4 regions of the Mesorhizobium sp. P2_D1 genome follow, and region 1 is predicted to be linked to each of the others. Evidence: predicted binding sites of a transcription regulator. Region 1 holds the regulator's gene; each other region holds the start of a gene.
The links. The regulator PhoB, encoded in region 1, activates phosphate uptake and scavenging genes when phosphate is short. The targets are predictions, from matches to a motif close to TGTCATNNANCTGTCAT.

Region 1 (2,204 bases):
CGCCCGCATCGCGTTGGCGATCCAGGGCATCACCGACACTCGAGCCCGCGCCATGCTGTGGTCGCCGATCACGCCGCACACCGACATCGCCTTCGCCGACATACTCGAGGACGAGTTCGGCATCCCCGCCACCATGGAGAACGACTGCAATATGATGGCGATAGCGTTGCGCTGGCGCGACCCTGATCGCTACCGCGACGACTTCATCGCCATCCTGTTGTCGCACGGCATCGGCATGGGCCTGGTGCTGAAGGGCGAGCTGTTCACCGGCACTCATTCCTCGGGCGGCGAGTTCGGCCATATGATCCATCGGCCGCACGGCGCGCTGTGCCGCTGCGGGCGGCGCGGCTGCGTCGAGGCCTATGCCGGCAACTACGCCATCTGGCGCAACGCAAGGCAGATGAGTGAGGATGCGGAACCGGTCGCCGATGTCAGTGATGCCGACATGCGCGCGCTGGCGACCGCGGCCCGCGAGAGGGATGGACCCGAGCGCGAGGCCTATCGCAAGGCCGGCGAGGCACTCGGCTACGGTCTCGGCAGCCTGTTCGCGCTGATCGATCCGGCGCCCGTCGCCATGGTCGGTGTCAGCGCCGCGGCCTTCGACCTGATCGAGCCGGCATTGCGCGAGGCCATTGCTCAGACCGCCGGCGGCCAGCATTCGCAATCGATTTCCTTCGACACCGAACCGAACGAACTGCCACTGATCCGCGAAGGCTGCGCCACGCGGGCACTGACCTTCGTAGACCAGGAGATTTTCGCGCCCGGCACGCAGGCGAGATCCGGCCTCGGTGGCAAGAACGTTGCGTGAATAACGCGCCGGGATGTGTTGAGATTCAGGTTAGGCCGAGTCGAGAATGGCGGGTTCCGAGAACCGGAACGGAGCGGACATTTGGATCCGTGAGTACCGGAAGCGCAGGAAACTGCCGTTCGCAGGCCGGCATCACCTGAATATCAGCAGATCCCTAATCTTCCCGGATTGCGTAGCCCGCCCCACGAATGGTGCGGATGACATCGGGCATGCGGCCATTGTTGACCGCCTTGCGCAGCCGGCCGACATGCACGTCGACCGTGCGTTCGTCGATGTAGATCGTCTCGCCCCAGACATTGTCGAGCAGCTGGCTGCGCGAGAACACGCGGCCGGGATGGCGCATCATGAATTCGAGCAGGCGGAATTCGGTCGGTCCGAGCCGGATCTCGCTCTTCTTGCGATAGACCCTGTGCGATTCACGATCGAGCACGATGTCGCCGACCTTGAGCACGCTGGACAGCACTTCCGGCTTGGCGCGGCGCAGCAGCGCCTTGACCCTGGCCATGAACTCCGGCGTCGAGAACGGCTTGACCAGATAATCGTCGGCGCCTGTCGAGAGGCCGCGCACACGATCGCTTTCCTCGCCACGCGCGGTCAGCATGATGATCGGCAGCCGCTCGGTCTCTGGACGCATCCTTAGCCGGCGGCAGAGTTCGATACCGGAAACCGCCGGTACCATCCAGTCCAGCACCAGAAGGTCGGGGACGTTCTCCTGCAGCCGGATCTCGGCCTCGTCGCCGCGCGTCACCACCTCGACCTGGTAGCCCTCGGACTCCAGATTGTAGCGGAGCAGCACACCCAGCGGCTCCTCATCCTCCACCACCATGATGCGTGGCGCGATCATCGACTGGTCATCCCTGCCGTCATGCCGCCGGCGCGGACATCGCCGTCTCGTCCTGCTTCGGACGATTGGCGGGCAGCTGCGTGCCGGTCAAAACATAATACGCATTTTCCGCGATGTTGGTGACGTGATCGCCGATGCGCTCAAGGTTCTTGGCGCAGAACAAAAGATGCGTGCAGGCGGTGATGTTGCGCGGGTCTTCCATCATGTAGGTCAGGAGTTCGCGGAACACGGAGGTGTACTTGACGTCGATGCGCTCGTCGTCGGCGCGCAGCTTCGCCAGCGCCGCCGCATCGCGTGCCGTATATTCCTCGATGACGCCCTGCACCTGGATCAGCACCAGCTGCGCCATTGCGTCGATGGAGTGCGACAGGTCGCGCGGGGTGACGCTGAGGCCGACGGTGCCGACGCGCTTGGCGATATTCTTGGCAAGGTCGCCAATGCGCTCGAGGTCGCCGGCCATGCGGATCGAACCGACGACATGACGCAGATCGTCGGCCATCGGCTGACGCTTGGCGATCAGTGTGATGGCGCGGTCGTCGAGCTCGCGCTGGC
Region 2 (2,204 bases), on a different contig from region 1:
CCTTCGGGTCCTTGAGGGCGATGCTGGCATAGCCGGAAGCGCCGAGTTCGGCGAAGTCGAGGGTGCCGCCGAGCAGGCCCTGGATGACGCCGTCATAGTCGGCGGCGGGGAACAGCGAGACCTTCTCGAAACCGAATTCGGCCTTCAGATGGTCGGCCAGGCACTGGTAGTTGCGCAGCCGGTCGGTTTCGTTCTCGCCGCCGAGGATGCCGACGCGGAATTCCTTCATATCGGCGGCGTGGGCCATGCTGGTTGCCATGGCGAGCACCGAAACGGCGCTGAAAACCATCTTCCTGAACATTGGATATCTCTCCTGTGGGTTCCGGCCCCGCGCCGGTAGCGTTGGTTATTCTGACAGGTGCCCTTGACGCGGGCTGGCGATCCAGGTCGCTCTTTCTTGACTCAATATCCCGGGAATGCGGGCTCGAGCGGTCCGGCGGATGCAGTGATCTTTTGCTTGTAGGCGATGCTGGTCGAGGTGATGGCCTCGGAGATTTCGCCGCCATTGCTGTCGGCGCCATAGACGAGGCGGACGGCCTCGCGGTTGAGCTCTTCCGGCGGGCCGTCGAAGACGACCTTGCCGGCGGCCATGCCGATGATGCGGTTGCAGTAGGCGCGGGCAGTGTCCAGCGTGTGCAGATTGGTGACGACGGTGATGCCTTCGCGCAGATTGATGTCCTGCAGTGAATCCATCACCACCTTGGCGTTGAGTGGGTCGAGCGAAGCGATCGGCTCGTCGGCGAGGATCACCTTGGGCTGCTGCATCATGGCGCGGGCAATGGCGACGCGCTGCTGCTGGCCACCCGACAAAGTACCGGCAGGCTGCATTGCGGTGCGGGCAATGTCGAGCCGCCCGAGCGCGGCGACCGCCTCGGCGCACTCGGCGCGGGAAAACATGCCGAGCAGGTTCGAGATGGTCGAACGGTGGTTCAGCTTGCCGAGCAGCACATTGGTCAGCACGTCGAGGCGCGGCACCAGGTTGAATTGCTGGAAGATCATGGCGCAGTCGCGCTGCCAGCGCCGGAGCGGCGAACCGCGGAGCTGGGAAACCTCGGCGCCGTCAAAAAAAATCGATCCCTGGCTGGGATCGATGAGACGATTGATCATGCGAAGWAGGGTTGATTTGCCGGCACCCGAACGGCCGATAATGCCAACCATCTGACCCTGCGGGATCGAGACGTTGATATCGCTGACGGCAGTGTTCTTGCCAAATCGTCGGGTGACGCCGCGGATTTCGAGCGTGGCTGACATGGTCGTTTCCAGTCCAGTCGCGTTGAAGGTCTGTTAAGAACTTCGCTAGCGCAGCGCCATGAACCTGCGGTGTCGGATTGATGTCAGTTTTGTTACTGCCCACAGGCGCGGCGTCAGGCGCCTGGTGGTGTCGATCAGCTGAGCACCTGCAACTCCTCGAAATGCTCCATGTCCCTGAAGCTGCAGAAGGCCGGCGCCTTGATCTCGATCGCCGGAGCCTGCCGCGCGAAAAGCGCGAGAGAGTCATCGAACAGTTGCTGCCATGCGGCCGCCCTGTCATCCGCAAGACGCTGGATCTGATATGCGAAGGTGATGTGGAAGACGTAGCTGTCATGGTCGGGATGCCGGTAGCCGAACGGCACCGCCAAGGARTCGCGCCAGGCGCGCATGATGCGCACGTCCTCGTCGGTCGCGCCGGCGACGGTGAGGCCGGTCGGTACGATTTCGACCACCTTGATGTTGAACGGGCCGAGGCCGTTGAAGCCCTTCAAGCGTTCCAAATAGAGGCGGGTCATGGCGTCGATGCTGGTGTCGAGCGGCACGTCATGTGGCCAGTAGGGCAAGCGGCGGCGATATTCGATGATGCCCTGGAACAGCGTCATGTGCAGGCTGGAGACGGGGGTGAAGGCCAGCCGGTCGGCATCGGGCATCGCCAGCATCCGGTCGCGCACCTCAAGCACCACGGCCTCGGAGGGCGAACCGCTGACGAGATGGCTGACGACCGTGTTGCCGGGCTCGATCAGGAAATTGCCCGACATGTCGTAGCGCGTGCCGAGATGAACCGGTGGCTTCGGATTGGAGCCGGCAAAGAATCCGGCGAGCGAGGGTCTGACTGAAACAGGCATTGCGATCTCCAGGGCAGATGGCGTCCTGCCCCGGCGATGTGTCAGGGAGATGAAACAGGCTCACCTATGACAATGATGTGATGGCCTATCCGCCATATTTTTCCAGAA
Region 3 (2,204 bases), on a different contig from region 1:
GATTGAAGACGCGCTCGGGCAGCGTGATCTCCTCGTGCGGCACCTCTTCATACGGCAGCTGCTTGAGCAGATGGTCGATGCAGTTCAGCCGCGCCCGCTTCTTGTCGTTGCCCTCGACGATGAACCAGGGCGCTTCGGGAATGTTGGTGCGGGCAAAGGTCTCTTCCTTGGCCTTGGTGTACTGCTCCCAGCGCACGCGCGACTGCAGGTCCATCGGCGACAGCTTCCACTGCTTCATCGGATCGTGGATGCGCATCAGGAAGCGCATCTGCTGCTCCTCGTCGGTGATCGAGAACCAGTATTTGACCACGGTGACGCCGGAGCGGACCAGCATGCGCTCGAACTCCGGCACGTCGCGGAAGAATTCTTCGACCTGATCGGGCTCTGCAAAACCCATCACCCTTTCGACACCGGAGCGGTTGTACCAGGAGCGGTCGAACAGCACGATTTCGCCGCCGGCCGGCAGATGCGGCACATAGCGCTGGAAATACCATTGCGACTTCTCGCGCTCGGTCGGTGCCGGGAGTGCGACGACGCGGCAGATGCGCGGATTGAGCCGCTGCGTGATGCGCTTGATGACGCCACCCTTGCCGGCGGAGTCGCGGCCCTCGAAGATCACCACCAGCTTCTTCCTGTGATAGGCGACCCAGGACTGCAGTTTGATCAGCTCGGATTGCAAGGTGATCAGGTCGCGAAAATACTGCATGCGATCGATCGATGGCGGATGCGAGTTCTTGTAGATCTTGGCGATCTCCATCGACAGCGCCGGCTCCGACATTTCGAGCTCATAGTCCTCGTCGAGCGTGTCGGCGAGCTCGGCCTCAAGCCAGTCCCTGGCAGGAGAATTCTGTTTTAGCTCGGTCATATCAGCTGCTCCGCTTGCAAGCCCTGTCGATCCACGTCCGGCGCCCCAACCCCTGGCCTGCGTCCCGGAGTGGCAACACCTGAGCCGACTTCAATATAGGCCGGCAATGACGGTTTTATTGCAGCCTGGGGCGAGACTACCACCACTGCAAATTCCGCGAGGCATGATCGATCCATCGTCGTGGCATGGCGACAAGCGGCTCGAATTGTCCTACAAATGTGGCAGGCCCGTCCGGGCACTGCCTTTCAACAACAAAATCGCGAGGACTGACATGGAATACCGCACCCTCGGCCGTTCCGGATTGAAAGTTTCGACCTTGACCATGGGCACCATGACCTTCGGCGGTGCCGGCGCATTTTCGGCTGTCGGCAAGACCGACCTCGACGAGGCGCGCCGGATGATCGATCTTTGCATCGATGCCGGCATCAATGTCATCGACACCGCCAATGTCTATTCGAACGGTATCTCCGAAGAGATCATCGGCGAGGCGCTCGGCGGCAAGCGCAAGGGCGACGTGCTGATCGCCTCCAAGGCGCGGATGCGGATCGGCAAAGGTCCCAACGATGAAGGCCTGTCGCGTTATCACCTGATCCGCGAATGCGAGAAGAGCCTGAAGCGGTTGAAGACCGATGTCATCGACATCTACTTCCTGCACGAATGGGACGGTACGACGCCGCTCGAGGAAACCATCGCCGCGCTCGATACGCTGGTTGCCCAGGGCAAGGTCCGCTATGTCGGCTGCTCCAACTATTCCGGCTGGCAGGTGATGAAGGCGCTCGGCATCAGCGACAGCCATCACCAGCCGCGCTTCGTCACCCAGCAGATCCACTACACGCTGGAAGCGCGCGAGGCGGAATATGAATTGCTGCCGATTTCGGTCGACCAGGGGCTGGGTGTGCTGGTCTGGAGCCCGCTTGCCGGCGGATTGCTGTCCGGCAAATACCGCCGCGACAGCCCGACCGCCCGCCAGCTTGCCGGCTGGTCGGAGCCGCCGATCCGCGACGAGGACCGCCTCTGGCGGATCGTCGATATCCTTGTCGAGATCGGCACGCAGCGCGGCGTGTCGGCGGCGCAGGTTGCGCTGGCCTGGCTGCTCGGCCGGCCGGCGGTCAGTTCGCTGGTGATCGGCGGCAGGACCGAAACGCAGTTCCGCGACAACATCGCCGCGGCAAGCCTGGTGCTGACCGGCGAAGAGCGTGACCGCCTAGACACGGTCAGCCGGCCACCCGTGCTCTATCCCTACTGGCACCAGCAACTGACGGCAAAGGACCGTTTTGGTCCCGCCGATCTGGTGATTGACCGCAGCGGCGTGTGACCACGCGAGGTTTGCGGCGGGGCT
Region 4 (2,204 bases), on a different contig from region 1:
TCTGCTTCACAAGGCCCGAAGACGACTGATGTCGTTTGCAGTCGCCGGACGTTCGACAATCGTGCGGCCGAGTGCATCCTTCATCTGGAAACGGCCGTTCTCGATCTCTTCCGTGATGCCGTCGGGATGCTCGACCTCGATTGTGTTGCCGTCTACTTCGACCCTGTCGCCGGTTTTCGCATTGACGTGATCTCCATCATCGTCGTGACCTTTGCCGACCCCGGAATTGCCGGCTGCGCCGTGATCGTCGCCGGCGCCATTGTCTCCGCCAGCGTTTCCGGAGTTACCGTTTCCGTCGCTGCTGTTGCCACTGCCGCCGCTCCCGCCGCTGCCGTTTCCACCGCCGCCACCGCCACTGCCATGTCCGCCATCCTTGGCATGCGCGCTTGCGGCAACGATGCCCGGACCAGAGCCGTGGAAAGCGAGTTGATAGGGGGCGATGGCCAGCGCCAGTGCCGAGGTCGCCCTCAGCGCCAGCCAGCAACAGCGGGTCGCGATCGATCTGCGCATCCTGGTCTCCTCTTCGATCAGGCAGGCGGATTTCAGGCAGGCGGATTTCACCGCCGGCGTTTTCGCAAGGGACCCACCATCGCCGACATGGCGGCCTCGCGTAACCGGCCCACGACCGATGCGGTGCCGCCAAGGGACCTTTGCCGGACCTGACAAGGGACCTTTGTCCCAGTGTTACGTGCTGCTCGCAGAGTGCTTAGCCGACGTCTCAGAATGCTGTCGCGGCTGAAAGGCTTTTGATGTCACGAAAATGTGATCAGGTGACTATAAGGGGGTTGAACAGGCAACACGCTCCAGCCACCCGCAAAGCCAGAGGCAAGCCAGATGACCGAACATCGCTCCCCCGACGCCAAATTCCGCACCAGCCTGCTCGAAGAAAACGCCGGACCGGCCACCAATCCCACCGACAACCGCACCATGGGCGAGATCATCGCCGCGCGGTTCTCGCGCCGTGGTTTCCTGAAAGGCTCGCTGGCCGTCTCGGCGATCGCCGCCACCGTCAGCCCGCTGGCGCTGGTCAGCGCCGACCAGGCCCGGGCCGCCGAAGGCTCCGCCTTCGCGTTCGACGAGCTGGAGGCCGGCATCGACGACAAGCACCATGTCGCGCCGGGCTACGATGCCGATGTGCTGTTGCGCTGGGGCGATCCGCTGTTTGCCGATTCGCCGGAGTTCGACCCGACCAAGCAATCGGCGCAGGCGCAGGCGAAACAGTTCGGCTACAACAACGACTATGTCGGCTACATCGCGATCGACGGTTCGGCCGAACACGGCCTGCTGGTCGTCAACCACGAATACACCAACCCGCATCTGATGTTCCCGGGCATCGTCAAGATCGTCGAGAAGGACGGCAAGAAGTCGGCCGACGTCGCGCCGCTCAGCAAGGAACAGGTCGATGTCGAGATGGCGGCGCATGGCGGCACCATCGTCGAGATCCGCAAGGACGGCGGCAAATGGCAAGTGGTGCGCGACGGCAAGCTCAACCGCCGCATTACTTCCAACACCGAAATGGCGCTGTCCGGCCCGGTTGCCGGCCATGACCGCGTCAAGACCAATGCCGACCCGTCCGGCACGAAGGTTTTGGGCACCTTCAACAATTGCGCCGGCGGCGTCACGCCGTGGGGTACCTATGTGATGGCCGAAGAGAACATCCACGGCTATTTCTCCGGAGAATTGCCCGAGGGCCACAAGGAAGCCGCCAACTACAAGCGCCTCGGCATTCCCGAAGGCGCCTATGAATGGGCGGCGCACTATGACCGCTTCGACCTGGCCAAGGAACCGAACGAGGCCAACCGCTTCGGCTGGATCGTCGAGGTCGATGTCAACGATCCGACCTCGACGCCGAGGAAGCGCACCGCCATGGGCCGCTTCAAGCACGAGGGCGCCGAATCGATCGTCGCCAAGGATGGCCGCGTCGTCTTCTATCTCGGCGATGACGAGCGCTTCGACTATGCCTACAAGTTCGTCACCAGCGGTAAGTTCAATCCCAATGACCTCGCGGCCAACAAGGATCTGCTCGACGACGGCACGCTGCATGTCGCCAAGTTCGCCGAAGACGGCTCCGTCGAGTGGCTGCCGATCGTCTTCGGCCAGGGTCCGCTGACTGCCGAAAACGGCTTTGCCAGCCAGGCCGACGTGCTGATCGAGACACGACGCGCCGCCGACCTGCTCGGCGCCACCAAGATGGACCGCCCAGA

Region 2: the regulator PhoB is predicted to act here: its motif matches at 1,321-1,337, upstream of phnC (phosphonate ABC transporter ATP-binding protein).
Region 3: the regulator PhoB is predicted to act here: its motif matches at 972-988, upstream of ppk2 (polyphosphate kinase 2).
Region 4: the regulator PhoB is predicted to act here: its motif matches at 751-767, upstream of AC1D0I_RS01745 (PhoX family protein).

The regions. Positions count from the first base shown of each region.
Region 1 covers NZ_JBFUDZ010000020.1:68,674-70,877, forward strand. The annotation lists gene AC1D0I_RS16605 (ROK family protein) at 1-808, shown strand, start outside; gene phoB (phosphate regulon transcriptional regulator PhoB) at 963-1,652, opposite strand; gene phoU (phosphate signaling complex protein PhoU) at 1,672-2,204, opposite strand, start outside.
Region 2 covers NZ_JBFUDZ010000067.1:21,103-23,306, forward strand. The annotation lists gene phnD (phosphonate ABC transporter substrate-binding protein) at 1-301, opposite strand, end outside; gene phnC (phosphonate ABC transporter ATP-binding protein) at 403-1,251, opposite strand; gene AC1D0I_RS29055 (DUF1868 domain-containing protein) at 1,386-2,096, opposite strand; gene AC1D0I_RS29060 (DapH/DapD/GlmU-related protein) at 2,182-2,204, opposite strand, start outside.
Region 3 covers NZ_JBFUDZ010000056.1:29,990-32,193, reverse strand. The annotation lists gene ppk2 (polyphosphate kinase 2) at 1-865, opposite strand, end outside; gene AC1D0I_RS27480 (aldo/keto reductase) at 1,137-2,180, shown strand.
Region 4 covers NZ_JBFUDZ010000001.1:357,857-360,060, reverse strand. The annotation lists gene AC1D0I_RS01750 (hypothetical protein) at 7-510, opposite strand; gene AC1D0I_RS01745 (PhoX family protein) at 835-2,204, shown strand, end outside.